DNA from 4 places in the Cohnella hashimotonis genome. Region 2 is predicted to be linked to each of the others. Evidence: riboswitches for the same ligand, from Rfam matches in the RefSeq annotation. Region 2 holds a riboswitch; each other region holds the start of a gene.

Region 1 (4,664 bases), on a different contig from region 2:
CGGCGTCCGGCCGACCATGAGGCCGCAGATGAACACGGCGAGCATCGCGTACATCAGCATGTTGACGAGGCCGACGCCTTTGCCGCCGAATACGACGTTCAGCATCATCTCGGCGAGCGGCACCAGACCGCCTAGCGGAGTCAGCGTATCGTGCATATTGTTGACCGTGCCCGTCGTCGCCGCCGTCGTCACCGTCGTGAACAGCGCGGACTGAGCGATGCCGAAGCGAACTTCCTTCCCTTCCATGCTGCCCTGCGAAGCGTCGATGCCGAGCGCTTCCAGCGCGGGATTGCCGCTCTTCTCCGCCGTGTAGGCGACCGTCAGAAACACGAGGAACAGCGCCATCATCGCCGAGAAAATAACCCAGCCGTGCTTGCGGCTCTTCGCAAATCGGCCATACGTGAAGGGCAGCGCCGCGGGCAATGCCCACATCGACAGAATCTCGATCACGTTGGTCAACGCGCTTGGATTCTCGAACGGATGCGCCGAGTTCGCGCCGAAAAAGCCGCCGCCGTTCGTGCCCAGATGCTTGATCGCTTCCAGCGAGGCGACCGGTCCGATAGCGATCTGCTGCGCGGCGCCCTGCAGCGTCGTCACCGACAGCGTCGGATCCAGCGTTTGCGGCACCTGCAGCGCCACCAATACGAGCGTTACGAGAATGGCAAGCGGGAAAAAAATCCGGGTGTGCGATTTGACGAAGTCCTCGAAGAAGTTGCCCAGCGTCCTTCCTTTGCTCGTAATGCCTCTGACAAAAGCCACCGCCACCGAGAACCCGGTCGCCGCGGACGTGAACATCATCATCATGATGACCGCCATCTGCGAAAAGTAGCTTAAGCCCGTCTCGCCGCTGTAATGCTGCAGGTTCGTATTCGTAATGAAGCTGATGACCGTATTGAGGACCAGCGTCGGCTCCATGTTGCCGATGCCGTTCGGATTGAAAGGCAGTCCGCTTTGTATCCGCAGCAGAATGTAGCTGACCGCCACGAGCACGAAGTTGGTCGCGACGAAGCTGAGCGCGTACCGCTTCCAGCTCATCCCCGGACGGACTTTAAGTCCGAGTATCGCGAAGATCGGCTTCTCGGCCCAGCCGAACAGTCCGTCGGTCCGATTGGGAGCGTTGGAGAAGACGTGGAAAACATAATTTCCGAGCGGCTTGGCGATCAGCACGAGAATGCCGATGACGATGACGATTTGCAAGAGATCCATGGCCTTTCCTCCTTGGGCTAAAGCGACTCAGATAAGCGTATCGTTAAAATTTCTCCGGGTGCAGCAAGGCGTACACCAGGTAGATCAGCAGCAGGCCGGTGAAAATCAGCACGATCGTCATGCGCGCTCGCCTCCCGCATCGTCGATCGATTTGTCGCACCAGATTACGAATCCGGCGACAAGCGCAAAGGCGGCGAGTAACGTCAACGTCATCCAAATATCGAGCAAGGTCATACACTCCTTTTTAAAATCAATCGAGCAGACGGCTGAGCAAAAATCCGACTTCCCCGGTTTGCGTACGCACCACGTATCTCGCGCCCAGCTTTTTGTAAATGACTTCCGGATGCCAGGCATGCGTAACGACAGTAATCGCAAGACACGAGCACCCGGTCGCCCATTGCAAATACCGGCAGGTCAGCGGCAGGCTGGATTCGAAAATGAACACCCGTCCGATCGGAAATGCGGGCGCGGCGGCGTTCTCGTTGATACAGGAAGTATTTACATGCACAACTTCGCTTACTCCGATCTTCCGCAGCGCCTTTTCTTCTCTGCCGTTGTTCGTAAGCGCGGCTACAGGCAGCTTTTTGTACAGCGCCTGGCGAATGAAGTCTCTCCCCGCCGCATCCGACGCAGCCACTAAAATACGACGTTGTTCCATAAGCTCCCCCTCCTAAGTAGGAAGAAGGCAACAAAAAAGAAGCCCGGCAAAGGAGGAACCTTTCCCGCGGCTTCTGATCAAGACCGTCGTCTTGGATCGCGCGCGACAAGTGTTGCCTCTCCGATACGCTTGCGAGGTTAGCTGTCGGATTCGGGCGCGAGAGCCGCCCTACGCCGGGCACTGTCATGTGCCTGGCGATTCACCCCGTGGAGCCGTATATGGCCCCGATTGGTTCCCCCGTTCCTGCTCGTTCCAGGATTCAGCGTCTAACGATTTTGTGAAAGCCATTTGTTAAAACAGTCTCGCAATCCCTTCCCTCATCAAACCGTCAATCCGCTGCCTCCGTGCTAGCCAGGCACCGTTCTGCACGTATCTTACGCCCGGCTGAACTTGCTGTAAAGGAACCCAAATCGGATTTAAATGGATATTCGATTAAAATCGATAGAAATGGAAATAAAAAAGGTACTGTTCTCCCGTTTTCTCTCGAATACTGAATATTATTAAGATTATGAGTGATTTTTATAGTATTTTTACACCTCTTTACGGTTTATTTTCTTCGCTGTTTACAGTAACCTTAAGGAAAACGAGTCCGGAAATTCGTGCGGGCGGGAAGTGTAAATTCGTGCGGAACCTGCAAGCTTTATGGGCGCGCTGGCGGCCTTATGCAAGCATCACCCTTCTGGTCGCGCTCATGACGGTCGTCATGCATGTGCTCGGCCTCGCGTTCGATCTGGTGAATATTGCGCTGATCTATTTATTTCCGATCCTCGTCAGCGCGGTCTGGTGGGGTCTTCGCCCTGCGATCTATGCGGCCGTACTCGCGATCGTCGCGCTGGATTTCTTTTTTGTCCCGCCGACGCTCAGCTTCTCGGTGGCGGACCTGCGTTATTTGGTATCGTTCGCCGTCTACGTGGCCGTCGCCGCGCTGACCGCCAGCCTGGCTTCAAGGCTCAAGCAGCAGTTGCTTTATGCCAAGCAGAGAGAAGCGCAGACGACGGCGCTATATACGCTGAGCAGGCAGATGAACGCGATCACCGACGTGAACGTGTTGCTCGATAACGTCTCCCGTCAAGCGGCGCAATCGATGGGCAGCGAGGTCGCCATTTATATGCCGGACGCAAAGGGCACTCTGGTGCTTAGCCACCGCTCCGCCGCGGATAGCGATTGGGGACGAGGCGAAGCGGAAAAAGCGACCGCCAAGCTGGCCTTCGATCACGGCGAAGCGATCGGCTATGGCTCGCATACGCTGCGCGACGCGCCCGGCTGCTATTTGCCGCTGCGAACCGAGGAGCGCGTATACGGCGTGCTCGCGCTTAATCTGAAGGAGCGGAAGAGCTTGTTTACTGCCGGACAGCGAGAAATGCTCGAGGCGCTTGGCGGACTGGCCGCTAGCGCCGTCGCCCGCGCGAAGCTGGCCGAGGAAGCCAAGATCGCGCATCTGACGGCCGAATCGGAACGTCTGCGCACGGCGATCCTGGATTCCGTTTCCCATGAGCTGCGGACGCCGCTTGCCGCGATCATCGGCTCCGCCACCGTGCTGGCGTCGGACGACGCGCCGTTCACCTCCGAGGACCGGAAGGAGTTGTCGATCAATATTCGCGACGGCGCGCTGCGGATGAACCGGCTGGTGAAAAATCTGCTCAGCATGGTGCAGCTCGAGAGCGGCATGCTGCGGCTGCGGAGAAACTGGTGCGACGTTGAGGATCTGGTCGGGGTAACGCTGGCCCAGGTTCAGGACTACAAGGAGCATCGCAAGTTTAGAGTGCGGCTGCCCGAACACGTCCCGTTGGTATCGGGCGACGAAGTGCTGCTGGAGCAAATGCTGGCGAACGTCGTCGGCAATGCGATCAAGTACAGCCCGGATTACAGCGAGATCGACATCGCGGTGTCGTTCGACTCGGACACACTGGTCATTGCGGTGGCCGATCAGGGGATCGGACTTGCGGAGGAGGAATACGGGCGGATATTCGACAAGTTTTATCGTGCCGATGCCACGAGGCAAGTAACGGGCACGGGCTTGGGCCTCGCCATCTGCAAAGGAATCGCGGAGCTGCACGGCGGCACGATATCGGGAAGGCGCAACGAGCCGCATGGCACGGTAATGACGATCGCGCTTCCGCTGGGCGATGCCGGCGAACGGCAGGACCGGCGGGACTGGCAGGACCGGCAGGATCGGTTAAAGGAACAGGAAACGGAGAACGATGGCGATGAATGAGCAAGGCGCACGAATTTTGATCGTGGATGACGAGCCGCAAATTCGCAAGCTGCTTCGCGTAACTTTACAGGCATACCGATTCGTCATTCACGAGGCGGCGACCGGCGAGGAAGGGCTGCAGCAGGCGGCGCTGGTTCGGCCGGATTTGATTTTGCTTGATCTCGGGCTGCCGGATCTGCCGGGCCTGGAGGTGCTCAGCCGCATCCGGGAATGGTCGCTGGCGCCGATTATCGTGCTGACGGCCAAGGATCGGGAGGAAGACAAGATCGTGGCGCTGGACGGCGGGGCGGACGATTATGTGACCAAGCCGTTCAGCATGGGCGAGCTCGTCGCCCGCATCCGGGTGGCGCTGCGGCATGCGGCTTCTCAATCGATTAACGAGCCGGTCCTGACGTTCGGCGCGCTGACCATCGATCTGATTCATCGCGTCGTCGAATTGAACGGAGAGCGGGTCAAGCTGACGCCGACCGAATACGACCTGCTCAAGCTGCTGGCCGTGAGCGCCGGCAAAGTCGTCACCCAGCGGCACCTGCTGCAGCAGGTGTGGGGCGATCAGCATAGCGAGTCCGACAGCCACTACCTGCG
Region 2 (4,664 bases):
CCAACGTGCTGGCGATGGGCGAGCGCGTCGTCGGACCGGGCGTCGCCGAGGAGATCGTTCGCGTCTGGCTGGACACGCCTTTCTCCGAAGGACCTCGCCATGTCGGACGTCTGAACAAGGTCAAGGCGATCGAAGAGCAGCAGGCACTTCATCCTTGAACGGACCGGGAGGCGCGATGCGACGATGACTGACCAAGACCAAGCGTTGCCCGTCGCGGGCCAAGTCGAAAAAGCGCTGTCCGAGCTGGCCGAAGTCGCGGCCTTGGGTGCGGGACAGATCGTCGTGCTGGGCGTCAGCACGAGCGAAGTGCAAGGGCGCCGCATCGGCACGTCCGGAGCGCCTGCCGTCGCCCGCGAGATCTATGAAGGCGTGCGGCGCGTCCGCGAGCGACGGGGGTTCGAGACCGTATGGCAATGCTGCGAGCACCTGAACCGCGCGCTTGTGACCGAGCGGAGCTTAGCTGTCTCCCGCGGCTGGACGATCGTATCGGCCGTGCCCGTGCCCAAGGCAGGCGGCTCCATGGCTGCCTATGCATTCAGCCAGTTGACGGATCCCTGCCTCGTCGAGGCTGTGGCCGTCGATGCGGGACTGGATATCGGCGAAACGATGATCGGCATGCACTTGCGTCCGGTCGCCGTGCCGGTAAGGCCGTCGGGCCGCTGGATCGGCGAGGCGCGGGTGACGATGGCATACGCGCGCCCGAAGCTGATCGGCGGCGAACGCGCGGTCTACGCGCTGCCAAGCCGGGAGCGGGAGGCGCCGCCTTCCGGAACGTGCGACTGAGCCGCAGCTGTCCGGCTAACGGCGCGCCGAGCGGCCGAGTCCCGGCCGAGATAGCCGGAAAAACCGGCTAACGGCACTTCACGCGAATGCCTTTTCCGCTAACCATCCCTTACAATAAATCAACTTTCCATAACCCTAAGGAGGACCAACCATGACCGCCAATCTGCGCAAGCAAGACCCCGAGATCGTCAAAGCCCTTAACCTCGAGCTCGGCCGCCAACGCGACAACCTCGAGCTGATCGCGTCCGAGAACATTGTGAGCGAAGCCGTCCTCGAAGCGATGGGTACCGTGCTCACGAATAAATATGCGGAAGGCTACCCGGGCAAGCGGTTCTACGGCGGCTGCGAGTACGTCGACATTCCCGAAGAGATCGCCCGCAACCGCGCCAAGGAACTGTTCGGCGCCGACCATGCCAACGTGCAGCCGCACTCCGGCGCGCAGGCGAACCTCGCCGTCTACCTGGCGACGTTGCAACCGGGCGACACCGTGCTCGGCATGAACCTCGCGCACGGCGGCCACCTGACGCACGGTAGCCCGGTTAACGCTTCCGGCCTGCTGTATAACTTCGTCGCTTACGGCGTCGACGAGCAGACCTTCACGATCAACTACGACGAAGTCCGCAAAGCCGCGTTCAAGCACCGTCCGCGTATGATCGTCGCCGGCGCGAGCGCGTATCCGCGCATCATCGACTTTGAAGTGCTCGGCCAGATCGCTCGCGACGTGGGCGCGCTGTTCATGGTCGACATGGCGCATATCGCCGGCCTCGTGGCAGGCGGCCAGCACCCGAGCCCGGTGCCGCACGCGCACTTCGTCACGACGACGACGCACAAGACGCTGCGCGGCCCGCGCGGCGGCCTGATCCTGTGCACCAAGCCTTGGGCGGCGGCGATCGACAAGGCGGTATTCCCCGGCACGCAAGGCGGTCCGCTTATGCACACGATCGCGGCCAAAGCCGTTGCGCTCGGAGAAGCGCTGCAGCCGTCCTTCAAGGACTACGCGGCTAACGTCGTGACCAACGCCAAGGCGCTTGCGGAGTCGCTGACTGCAGAAGGCATCAACCTGGTCTCCGGCGGCACGGACAACCACCTGATGCTCGTGGACACCCGCAGCCTGAACATCACGGGCAAGGATGCCGAGCACTTGCTCGACTCCGTGGGCATCACCGTCAACAAGAACGCGATTCCGTTCGATCCGACGAGCCCGTTCATCACGAGCGGCATCCGCATCGGAACGCCGGCCGTAACTTCGCGCGGCATGGACGCCGCGGCGATGAAAAAGATCGGCCAGGCGATCGCGATCACGCTTAAGAACGCCAAGGACGAGACCAAGCTGGATGAGGCGCGCAAGCTGGTTCGCGAGCTCGCCTCGCAATATCCGCTGTATCAAGGTCTTGAATACTAAGACCAGTCTCGTCAGCGTATCCTAAAAACAGGTACAGGCGCCCATTTTTGACCTTTCGAGGCCGAAATGGGCGCCGTTTGTTTGACGATTCGGAGCATTCAGTATAAACTAAGTGTACGCTTAATTCCCGGTATCGGCCGGGAAACGGGGGAACCAAGTCTTTATGGGGCGAATTGAAGCCATTGCAGGCTTCATAGGGTACCATCTTATCCGAGTCCGTCAGCTAACCTCGTAGGCAGTGGATGGGTCACATCTAATTTATTGAAGCTTGAATGACCCTCGCCGGGTCTTTTGGCGTCTCTACAAGACCCCTCTGTCTGGCTAAGCGTATTGCGCGCGCCTGCTGCAGAAGGGTCTTTTCTGTCCTTCGAGGCGTGTCGACTTTAGACCGGGAGAAGGAGGAATTTACGTTGGCCATGCCTGAATTCGCTAGAAACATGGACCAAGACGCTGCCGCTCCTTTCTGCACGACCACGAATACGTCGTATTATCATAGCCTCATCGACTGGGGCGATGCCAACGATCCGCTTCGCAAGCTGCTGTCTCCGTCTCTGCCGGCGGCCGGCGGCAAAGGGATCTGGGGTGCCTCGGACGAAGAAGCCGAATATTTGGCTCAGGGTTACCGTCACAAGTTTCGGACGTCCGCGTTTCTGATGCTTCCCGAGACGGAGGCGGAGGAGGGCGTGTCGCCTGCGCTCGAATATGTAGCTGCCCATCCGGAGATCCGGCAGGTGATCCTGGCGGGCGGCGATTGCTTCAGTCTGCCCACGCCTAAGCTGCGCAAGCTCATCCAAAGCCTGCGGGCCATCCCGCATGTCGGAATTATCAGGCTCAGCACGCGTATGCCGGTCATGGAGCCGATGCGCATAACGGACGACTTAGGCTTGCTGCGCCTTATCCGCGAATTTTCAACGCCTTCCAAGCCGCTCTATTTGATGGCGCATATTCATCATCCGCGTGAGATGACGGAACAAGCGATCCGTGCGTTTCGCTCGCTCGGCGACGCCGGAGCCGTCATCGTAAACCGGACGCCGATCCTGGGCGGGATCAACGACGCGCCGGAGCTGCTGGGCGAGCTGCTGGAGCGCCTCGAGCTGGCCGGCGTGACCCCGTATTACTTTTTCGTCGACCGTCCGAGGGAGGAGAGCGGCGAGTTCGCCGTGTCGCTGTCCAGAGCCTACCGTCTCGTCGAGGAAGCCAAGCTGACGACTGCGGGACTCGGGCGGCGGGCGCGCCTTGCGGTCAACCACGATGCAGGCTTCATCGAAGTGCTGGCCGTCGAGGGCGGCAAGGCCTATCTCAAGTTCCACGCTTCTCCAGACGACGACGCGGGCAAGTTCATCACGGCGGACTGCCCTGACGACGCGCTGTGGCTAACCGATCTGCCGGGCAGCGAATCCAGGATCGGGTCGCTGACGATCGATTGGACGGACTCCGAGGATTACGGGCTCCGCACTTCTTATGTGAAGCGGCCTTATCAGATCGGAGATTGATCCTTCGCGCTTTTCGTGCCATACATCCGGCTTTGCCTTCCGAGGCGGACCGGATGTATATTTATTTTGGCGGATACTTGGGCGTCTTCGGGGAAATGTTGAAACGGTCGGCCTGTATCCCGCGTACTACAATACATAGCCGCGAACGAGCGGACAAGAGGAGGATTCGTGTAAATGTCTATTTTTAAACGATTGCGCGATCTCACGCTGTCTAACGTATATGCCCTGATCGAAAAGGCGGAAGACCCGGTCAAAATGACCGATCAATATTTGCGCGACATGGCGGAGGATCTCGAGGACGCGGAAAAGGCGGTCGCCGCCCAGATCGCGATCGAGAAACGATTCAAGCAGCTCTACGAGGAACAGGCTGCGCTCGTCGCCAAGCGCGAGGAGCAGGCGAACATCGCGGCGCAGGCGAAAAATATCGACCTCGCGCGCCGCGCGCTCGAGGAAAAGAAGGCTGCGGAGACCAAGGTTGCCGAGTACAAGGCGAGCTATGAGCAGAACAAGCAGGCGGCAGACAATCTGCGTCTGAAGCTCGACGAGATGCGCAAGCAGTTCACCGACCTCAAAAACCGGCGCGAGACGCTTGTCGCCCGTGCGAACGCAGCCAAGGCGCAAGCCGGCATCAACAAGGCGATGGCAGGCTTCGGGACCGACACGGCGATGTCCGGCCTCAGCCGGATGGAAGAGAAGGTCCGGCAGATGGAAGCGCACGCCGAGGCGACCGAGGAGCTCAGCCAGTCCAAGGGCAAGTCGCTGGACGACGAGTTCGCGGCGCTCGGCAAGGACAAAGCCGTCGAGGACGAACTGGCGGCCCTGATGAAAAAGTACGAGAGCTAAGGCGATCCAAGAGGACTCCCCCGCGGGGTCCTTTTTTCAAACGCCCATCTAAGCTAAAATAAGGAAAGTATGTTATGGCGCGTCCGAAACGGAGCGCTTCGGGCGGCTCGTTCCCGCAAGTCGATGCGGAACCGCCCGGTTTT
Region 3 (4,664 bases), on a different contig from region 2:
GCTCGACCTCGAGGCTCGGATCGATATCCAGCATCCAGCGGTCGGGCTGCGGCTGGGCGATGCGCTCGCAGGATACGTGGAATTCCAGCGCATACAGGCTGCCCATCCAGAGCAGAGTCGGCAGCGAGTCGAGCACGACGTAACGGATGCCGCCTTCGGTCTCGATTCTGACATAATCGGGAACCGGCGTAGGTGCGTTTTTTTGATAAAAGGACTTGCCCGCATAGCCTTCGGGAAAACGAATCGTCGTTAAAAAACGGCCTTCGCTGTGAGGCAGCAGATAGGGCGCCAACTCCGCCAGCGTTTGGACGTAGCGAAGCTTATCGATGCCCATGTCTGGCCAGAGCAGTTTGTCGGGATGAGAGATGAGCAGCTCGCGGTCGCCGAGCCGAAGCGTGACCGGGGACATCGTGGCCGGTGCCATAACGCGTTCCTCCGTTCTGAAGCCATCCCTTTGAAGAGACGGCGCTCTCCCTAGTTTAGCCGGTAATCCGGCGCCCCATCCCTATGGCCATCCCCATGGCCCTTCCCGACAGCCGTCCTGGCGACTCGTTTGTCGGAGCGATTGGCGGTTACTGACCGCCTTGCGATCAAACCGCATTTTCCGCACTTTTGCCTCCGCACGCTCATACAACAATAAGGAAAGCGCTTGGGGAGGGATCGCTACGGATATGCCGCTGCTACAGCACGCAGGCGCGCTGTTGTCGCTCGCTTTAGTATTTTGGACGGGGTCGTCGCTGTTCGCCGTACTCCATCCCGGAACCGTGCTCGTCCTCACTCGCGGCGGTCAAGATCGGGAGGCCGAAAGTCAGGGGACGGCGCCTGAAAGTCGTATACGGCTGCAAGGCGGCTTGATGAGCTTGGCGGGATTGCTCCTGCTGGCGCTGCCGATGCTGATGTAGCCCGGTTGACGCCCGGATGTCGCAACATTAAAAAGAATGGCGCCGCAGTCAAGTGCTTGACTGCGGCGCCATTCTTTTTTTGTTATTCAGATCAGCCCGTGAACTCTTGTACCCATTCGCCGTTGTAGTAGGCGACGCCAATCGATTTGAAGTTTGCGTTCAAGATGTTTGCCTTGTGCCCGGCGCTGTTCATCCACGCGTTCATGACCTCAGTAGGCGACTGTTGGCCCATGGCGATATTTTCGCCGGCGTAGTTATAAGATACGCCGAACTGCTTCATCATATCGAAAGGCGAACCGTATGTCGGCGAATTGTGATCGAAGTAATTGTTGTTGTACATATCCTTCGCCTTCGCGTCGGCGACCGTCGTCAGTTTGGCGTCGGACGCGAGCGCGGACAGGCCGGCTTTGGCGCGTTCCTGATTGACCAGATCGACGACTTGAGCGGCAAAGCCGGATCGCTGAACGCTCGTGCCGGAGCCCGTAGAACCACTGCCTGAACCAGCCGGTACGGAAGGCGAGGTCGTCGGCGACGGTTTGGCCGTAGGTGCCGGCTTAGCTGTAGGTGCCGGCGTAGCCGCAGGTACCGGCGTAGCTGTAGGTGCCGGTGTAGCAGTCGGTGCCGGGGGCGCCGTCGGTTTAGGCGAAGCCACGGGAGCCGTCGTCGGCTGGGCGGGAGCGGCAGGCGAGGTCGTCGGCGTCGCGACCGGCGTCGATGGCTTCAGTCCGCCAAGCGTACCGCCATTCATCTGCGACAAAAGCGATTGCCAGTCGAACGAGCCGAGCAATTGCTGAAGCTGCGAAGCGTCGATCTTATATGTGTAAGTCTGTGTCGTCTGGGTGCCGGCAGTCGTCGCAGCGTTCGCGGAAGCGCCGAACGGAACGGCGAGCGACAACAAGAGTGCGCCGGATACAGCCAGTTGACCGATACGTTTATTATTCATACGTGCGAATTCCTCCTTAGAATGTAAGCCTGCGAGGTTAGCTGACGGGTTAGGTCGGAGTACGCCCCGCCGCGGTTGCGGCTTCACCCCGTATACTTGGTTCCCCCGTGCCCTGTCGGGCTTCGGCTCGGATGTCTCACATTCTATCAGCGGAATCTCGCTAGTTCACGGCATAAATATTACCACGGCCTATATATTGGGAATTATGAAAACGGCCGGTCCTTGTCCCGCGCGGCTTTCGATAGGGCCGGTCGCCGGTTCTTAGAATATTCTCATCGTCTTTTTTAGCAAGCCGATAGCCCAAGGAAGCAAAAGAGCCATACCCCATCTTAACGGCTTGGGTACGGCTCCATACGCAAAACAAATTCTGATTTGTCGGTGGCTGGACTGGAGGAAGGCTGCCGATTAAGGCTGCGGCTCGCTTGCCTTCCGTCTGCGCGACGTCGCAGCCTTGGTGCTTGCGCCGACGGCTTCCTCGCCGCCCGCTGCGGCAGCCCCGGGTACGGCTGGCTTCGCGCGCGTGCGCTTCGGCTTGTCGGCCGCAGGCGCCGCACCCGCCTCGCCTGTATCGCCCCGTATCGCCGACTTGCGTCCGGCGCCTCGGCTGGCGGCCGCGCCGGCGGCTGGCGCGTCACCCGTCTTTACGGCGGCAAGGCTGGCCTGCAGCGCGGACATCAGGTCGATGACGTTGGTCCGCTCCGCCGCCGGCGCGGTGACTACGTCGAGGCCTTGCCCGGCGACCTTGCGGTTGATGGCGTCCAGCATCGCCGTTCGATAATCGTCCGTATATTTGGCCGCATCGAAAGGCGCGGACAGCTGCTCGATCAGCAGCTTGGCCATGTCCAGCTCGCGGTCGTTGACGTTCTGGCTTTGCGGCAGGCCGGGCACGCCCGAGATCGCGCGGATCTCGTCCGGATAGAACATCGTCTCCATGCAGATGCAATTGTCTACGCAGCGAATGGCGGCGAGACTGCTCTTGCTGCGAATCGCGATCTTCGCGATGCCGATCCGCCCCGATTGACGCATCGCTTCGAGCAGCAGACCGTAGGCGCCGGCGCCGGCCTGATCGGGAGACAGATAGTACGTTTTTTGATAGAACATCGGGTCGATCTCTTCGAGCGCGACGAAGTCGAGGATCTGGATCGTTCGCGTATTTTCCGGCTTGATGGCCTCGAGCTCGTCTTCGTCAAAAAGCACAAACCGTCCCTTTTCATATTCGTAGCCCTTGGTGATTTCCTCCCACTCCACCGCACGTTCGCAGTGCGGGCAGCTTTTTGCGTAGGAGATCGGCGTGCCGCAAGCTTTGTGAATTTGCCGCAGATGAACGTCCTTGTCCTCCGTTGCGGTGAACATCTTCACGGGCACGTGCACGAGCCCGAAGCTGATGGCGCCTTTCCATACCGTATGCATGACGCTTAGCCCTCCTCATGATCCCTATATGCCTTCAGGATTCCCATCGTCGTATGTAGTTCATACCGTCTGGGCATCCTGTACCGGACGATCTTTCAATTCGATACGAACAACCTTGGGCGAAGGGAGCGACGTTCATGAGCGAAGACGGCGCAGCGGACGGTCGGGACCACATTTACGAAGGCCGCGACAACTACGACATGGACATCGACCGGATGATCAACGAGGGGCTCGGCGGCGGTCAGGTGACTTTTGACAACGGGCTTATCGAGGAGACGACAACCGATACGATGCGCGAAAAAGAAGGGGACGATCCGTCATGAATACGCAGCGGGCCAAGCAAATTTTCGAATCGAAAGATATGATTGCCGTATCGCTGGAAGGCCAGCCGGTTTGGATCGAAGAGGTGGATGAAGCGAACGGCATGGCGACGGTTCAAGTCGGGCAGAAACCGACAAACGTGCAGACGGTCGCTGTCGACCGCTTAACGGAGTAGCGCGGGGTTGGTCAAAATAGCGGCGAGGTCCCACGAAGAGACGCTGTACAGCGTCTCTTCGCCATGAATGGCACCGAAGTCCCGCCAAGAAACGCTGTACAGCACTTCTTCGCCACGGTTGGCACCGAAATCCCGCAAAGAGACGCTGCCCAGCGCTTCTTCGACACGATTGGCGCCGAAGTCCCGCGGATTCTTAATTCTTGTCGGGGACGTCGAATTCGGCAGCAAGTTTAACCTTCGTTTTCCCGAACGTCGCTTCTTTCACGACGCGATAGCGTCCGGGCTCCGGCCAGGATTCAAGCATTTTGAAGCCAAAGCTGGCCTCATAGCTTTCGCCTTTTTGAAGATGGGCCAAATTGGCTGTAAAAGCGATATCGGCTTTGTATGGGACAATGATCCATGTGCCGTATGCCTGCTTCTCGATCATGTAGTCGGAGCCGCATTCGAGAATCTGTTCGCCGAGGTTGCGCATCTCGATCCGGTAGGCGGCGACCGCCCCATCCTCGTTATTCCCCGACGGCAGCGGGTCTAATAGAAGCTCCGCGCCATAATCGGCTGTTTCTACGTTCGGCGCAAGAATCAGCTTAGGCACGACGGCCAGCTCCATCTCTGCGCTTCCGCATCCTGTCACCATATAGGTATCCGCCTCAGCGCCGCCCCTTTTCTCGATGCCGCCGCAAACTGCGGTTGATGTTGCGCTGCCGCCTTCGAGCCGCTGCTCTCTTGTTAGCTGAACGGACTGTCCGTCGAACTCGGCGGTCATCACGATCGGTTCTGCTTCCGCCGGATAGGTCACGACTTGGACGACTGCGGACCGCCGCTCCGCGACCGACTGCACGAACGCTGCGAGCGGTCCGGGGTTGAGGATGCGTCCGTCCGCTTCGACGACGGCACCCCTCGACAGTGCTGCTTT
Region 4 (4,664 bases), on a different contig from region 2:
GAACTCCGTCCGCGTAATGCGAAACATGCCGAGCCGCTTATAGAACTGCTTGCCGTTGGCGTAACCGATGCCCAGCAGCTCGCCCATGCGCTCCCTGCGGCTCGCAGCGGCCGGATGCACGATCAGCCCCGCATCGATCAGATCCGGCCAGGCGATCTCAGGCTCCCCGGCTCCCGCGGAGGCGCTGGCTGAGGCCCTGTGGTCAGCGCCTACCGCGTCAACGCCCGCCGTCGCTGCCTCAGATGCAGTCGCCGCTGATGCGGCCTCAGCGCCAGACTGCGCAATCGCGCCATGGGCACTGACCGCAATGCGGCCCCCTGCCGATGCCCGTACGCGGGCCAGCGCCGCACGTATCGCCTCCGGGCTCGCGTGCTCGACGCCTATGCCGTCCTTGCCGCGCGCATCCGCCTTTGCCAAGAAGGCATGGCTGCACCCCGGCACCCTCGCCTCGATGATCTTGCGTATTTTCTCGCCCGGCACGTCGGGATCCGTGAAAATAATGACGCCGCGCCGCTCGCGGGCCAGCTCGATACGCCGCAGCACTTTTTCGTCGATCGCAGAGCCGCCCGTCTCGATCGTATCCGCGTCGACGGCCCTCCGGATCGCCACGGTATCCTCCTTGCCTTCAACGACGATGATCTCCGCTATTCTAGCCAGGCTGATGCCGTCCACCCCGCTCGCTCCGTTGTTTCCCCGGTCCGCTCGTATCATTTTTTCCAACCCGTTATTTCGTTCTTTCCCATATCCGCTCAAAACGTTGTTTATTACTTTCTCACTGCCGTTCGTTGTCGTTGCCGTTCGTTGTCGTTGCCGTTCGTTCGCATCGTTCTTCCCGTTCAGTCCGTTCCCATCGTTCTTCCCGTTCAGTCCGTTCGCATCGTTCCGTATGCCCTATTATAGCCCACATCCCGCAAATGACAAAGGGAAGGGGCATAGGCCCCTTCCCAGGACGCAGCGACCCGACCAGGCCGCCGCCAAAAAAACTTGACCGCTCCGACATAATACAGACACAAAATTAACAATAGCGGGTAAAGATGACTAAGAAGCTTTTCAGTCGGCCGACGGCTTAACCGGACCGATGACGTATACGGTGTTACCGCGTTTCTTGCCGAACTTATTCGCATATCTCTCGCTGTCGTAGTACACGTCGATCTTCTTGCCCTTGATCGCGCTGCCCGTGTCTTCCGCGCGGCGGAAACCGATGCCCTCGATGTAGACCCACCAGCCCAAAGGCACGACATCCGGATCGACGGCAATCGTGCGTCCTTCGGATACTCTGGTACCGGAGGCTGTGATGCCGTAGCCCACGTCTCCTACGTCCTTGCCCGTCGAAGCCGGACCCGCGGAATAAGCGGTTAACGTAACCCCGGACAATACGCTCTTCACCTTCACGGATTTACCGTTCAATTGGAGCGTCTTTACATTGTCCGACGCCTTGTTGTAGGCGAGCGATACGACAGCCGCTTTTTTCTTCGCGCCGACGGCTACGACTTGCTGCACGATCGGCTGATCAAGCGATTTGTAGACGAGCTGTTCATTAACGAGCTTGCCGTCTTCGTAGACGCGCTCGAATTTTTTCACCAACAAGCCTTGCTTGCCCGTCTGCACGACCTTCGTCTTGCCGACCAGCAAGTTTTTATCCGCTGTCTTGACGACTTTGTACGCCATCGGATGCTCGGTCGTAACGACCTCCCGGGTGACGCGGACGACTTTCACCTGCAGACCCTCGTCGATCTTCGACGTAAGGGCCGGCGTGACTTTGTCTTCGGCGGAGAGCGCGATGCCTTCGTTCTTGAGCAGATCGCCCACCGTCTTGACTGTTGTATATTTGGTCTCTTTCTTCCCGTCTGCGACGAGCTGTACGCTCATAGCCCGATCGATGACGACTCGCGTGCCGTCCTCAACCGAGGACGTGAGCGCTGACGACAACCGATCGTTTGGACCGACCGTGATGCCCATCTCCTTCAGCAAGGCGGAGACATCGGAAGTACGGGTTTGGATGACGGTAGATTTCCCGCCGTCCACGACGGTCACGCTCTTGGCGGACGCGCCGTGTAGCAGCATGATGAGACAGATGGTAAGAGCAAAGGACAAAATTGCGCTCAAGAGAATCAAACGCAGATGCTCATGCAACCATCGCGCTGCGGTAAGCTTGCCGGTCGGTCGTGGATCATGGGTCCCTTGGAGGGGAATTGCACCCATTTTCTCGTTCCTCCTTCATAGCCTCGCCGTCGACTGTTTTACATGATATTCGTCTGACGCGACTATCCATTTGTGATAACGGCGCTGGAAGCTTAGTGTGGAGCGGCTTGCACACTAGCGAATTGCGCCGCCTTGCCCAGCTGTGGAGGCATATCATGCGCCTGCCATTCATCCCGTAGTTGCCTCCGTGGAGCGGTCTTTGCGGCTATCTGCACCGAATGCGTAAATTCGGGCACAAAAAAAGCCTGCGACAGAGGGCCTGGTCGTGGCTTCCGCTCAACTGGACGAGGGACGATGGGGCGGCACGAGGTTACCTCTCTCTACTACGCTTGCGAGGTTAGCTGTCGGGTTCGGGCGTCGAGAGTTGCCCTAAGCAATCGGTCGGTAAGCCGTCAGCCGGACGGCACCCGTCGTTCGCCATTCACCCCAAGATTGCTCGGACCGCTGGGACATCGGCAAGCGCCGATATCGTCCGCGTCGGGTCCCCCGCTCTCCCCACTGGGAGATTAAGCGCACTGGAAAAGGAATGTCATATTCGGACTTCTGGATTAGATAATAACCCGCCTGCCCCAAAGGTGTAAAGAACGTGCAAAGAGCGAATTTCAGCGTTTTAAGGCAAATTTAAGCCAAATTTTTAGGATTTCAGAAGCAAAAGCTAGTTTTTTCTTAGAAAATATTTATTTTTCTGCGTTTGTTGGCGCTTTTTCTTCGAGTCGGAAACAGACACGTGCATTTCGATCCGTAATTTCTTCTATTTTTTCCCTAGAAAGGCCTGTGATTTCCGCAGCGGAATCGGCTACGAATTGCACATAAGACGACTCATTTCGCTTGCCTCGATAGGGGTGGGGGGTAAGGTACGGAGCATCTGTCTCAATCAGCAATCGGTCCAGGGGGACACGCGCCAAAACCTCTTTGGGAACGCGCGCGTTTTTGAAGGTGACCGGTCCTCCGAAGGAGATATAGAAGTTCATGTCCAAACATTGCTTGGCCGTCTCCCAGCTGCCGGAATAGCAGTGCATGATGCCCCCGATCTCGGCCGCTCCTTCTTCGCGCAGAATACGGATGACGTCTTCATGAGCGTCCCGATTGTGAATGACGATCGGCATGCCGATCCGCTTCGCAAGCCGGATCTGTTCGCGGAATACGAGCTGTTGGACATCCTTGGGCGAAGTATCCCAATAATAGTCGAGTCCGATCTCGCCGATCGCTACGACCTTCGGATGACTGCATAGCGACTCGATCCAGGCCAGATCCTCCTCCAAGCGCATATCGGCTGCATCCGTCGGGTGCCAGCCTACGGCGGCATAGATGAAATCGTGCTTTTCGGCCAATGCGATGGTCGTCGGGATCGTCTCCCGGTTGAAGCCGATATTCACGATGTTGCCGACGCCCGCTTCCTTGGCGCGAGCGATCGTTTCTTCCCGGTCTTCATCGAACTTTGGCGAATCCAGATGAGCGTGCGTATCAAAGAGCATTTCGTAGAAGTCTCCTTTTGCGAAGTTTTTATTATTGGGTGGCCAAGCGGAGCTTGCCGGGACGACTTCCCGGATAAGGGACTACAAACCCAGCATCTCGCGGATCTCTGGCTTTAGGCGATTGACGTGAGGCAGCACCAGGTCTTCGGGATAATAGATATAATACTTCCCGGTATGAAGTCCCGCGATCGAGCGAACGATATCGCTTTTCAGGGATATCTCGGTCAATCGGTCTTTTTCGTCCAGCACGAGGACGGGGGTTTTTTCTTTGGGCTCGGGATCCGGCGATCCTGGCTTGTACACGTCGTAGGGAAGGTTCGTCGGGGTGTCCATCTGAAGGTGGTAATCCGGATGCAGACCGATCCTTTCCCATTGCTCCCGCAGCTCCTCCTCCAGTGTTTCGTGCGGATTGTCGAGGGGTACATACTTGTACAACCGGCGGTTTAAGAATCGTTTACATAAGTCTGCCAGTATCTCGTCTTCTTCGTCCGCCCATTGGCCGAACGCAGTCTGAACCATCGCTTCATCCAGGGCCAGGTAGTCCCGCAGTCCGATCGTGCCGTTCAACAACTGCGCTAGCGGCGGCAGCAGGAATTTGAACGCATGGCCCTCGCGGAACAATTCGCGCGCCCTCATGAAAATTTGCCTCAGTACGATATCCGAACTGCGCGTTACGGGATGGAAGTAGATCTGCCAGTACATCTGATATCTCGACATCAGATAATCTTCTACCGCATGCATCCCGCTCTCCTTCACCACGATACGTCCACGATAAGGACGCAGCACGCGCAAGATTCGATCGAGGTCGAAGGTACCGTAGTTCACGCCCGTGAAGTACGCATCCCTGAGCAAATAATCCATCCGGTCCGCGTCCATCTGGCTGGACACGAGGCTCACGACGATCGGCTTGTCGTACGTCTTGCAGATGACGGCGGCAACCTTCTCGGGGAAGTCCTCGCTTACTTCCTTTAATACCCGATTGATCTC

Evidence for each region. Region 2 has a riboswitch for cyclic di-AMP ahead of KB449_RS35260 (KamA family radical SAM protein). Riboswitches for the same ligand answer to the same signal wherever they lie in the genome.
Region 1: another riboswitch for cyclic di-AMP. It lies ahead of KB449_RS05925 (hypothetical protein); the one in region 2 lies ahead of KB449_RS35260 (KamA family radical SAM protein).
Region 3: another riboswitch for cyclic di-AMP. It lies ahead of KB449_RS04375 (CAP domain-containing protein); the one in region 2 lies ahead of KB449_RS35260 (KamA family radical SAM protein).
Region 4: another riboswitch for cyclic di-AMP. It lies ahead of KB449_RS31150 (resuscitation-promoting factor); the one in region 2 lies ahead of KB449_RS35260 (KamA family radical SAM protein).

Annotation. Positions count from the first base shown of each region.
Region 1 covers NZ_JAGRPV010000001.1:1,541,658-1,546,321, reverse strand. Annotated here, with positions in the region: gene kdpA (potassium-transporting ATPase subunit KdpA) at 1-1,206, opposite strand, end outside; gene kdpF (K(+)-transporting ATPase subunit F) at 1,250-1,327, opposite strand; gene KB449_RS05925 (hypothetical protein) at 1,457-1,864, opposite strand; cyclic di-AMP (ydaO/yuaA leader) riboswitch at 1,976-2,139, opposite strand; gene KB449_RS05920 (ATP-binding protein) at 2,487-4,079, shown strand; gene KB449_RS05915 (response regulator) at 4,066-4,664, shown strand, end outside.
Region 2 covers NZ_JAGRPV010000002.1:160,246-164,909, forward strand. Annotated here, with positions in the region: gene rpiB (ribose 5-phosphate isomerase B) at 1-158, shown strand, start outside; gene KB449_RS35250 (TIGR01440 family protein) at 184-783, shown strand; gene KB449_RS35255 (serine hydroxymethyltransferase) at 935-2,185, shown strand; cyclic di-AMP (ydaO/yuaA leader) riboswitch at 2,293-2,438, shown strand; gene KB449_RS35260 (KamA family radical SAM protein) at 2,602-3,678, shown strand; gene KB449_RS35265 (PspA/IM30 family protein) at 3,853-4,521, shown strand.
Region 3 covers NZ_JAGRPV010000001.1:1,125,809-1,130,472, forward strand. Annotated here, with positions in the region: gene ligD (non-homologous end-joining DNA ligase) at 1-424, opposite strand, end outside; gene KB449_RS04370 (hypothetical protein) at 672-902, shown strand; gene KB449_RS04375 (CAP domain-containing protein) at 994-1,845, opposite strand; cyclic di-AMP (ydaO/yuaA leader) riboswitch at 1,856-1,983, opposite strand; gene ku (non-homologous end joining protein Ku) at 2,251-3,255, opposite strand; gene KB449_RS04385 (hypothetical protein) at 3,393-3,578, shown strand; gene KB449_RS04390 (H-type small acid-soluble spore protein) at 3,575-3,751, shown strand; gene KB449_RS04395 (hypothetical protein) at 3,740-3,979, opposite strand; gene KB449_RS04400 (immunoglobulin-like domain-containing protein) at 3,945-4,664, opposite strand, start outside.
Region 4 covers NZ_JAGRPV010000001.1:7,817,183-7,821,846, forward strand. Annotated here, with positions in the region: gene rnmV (ribonuclease M5) at 1-711, opposite strand, end outside; gene KB449_RS31150 (resuscitation-promoting factor) at 1,051-2,202, opposite strand; cyclic di-AMP (ydaO/yuaA leader) riboswitch at 2,514-2,725, opposite strand; gene KB449_RS31155 (TatD family hydrolase) at 2,880-3,677, opposite strand; gene KB449_RS31160 (HD domain-containing protein) at 3,759-4,664, opposite strand, start outside.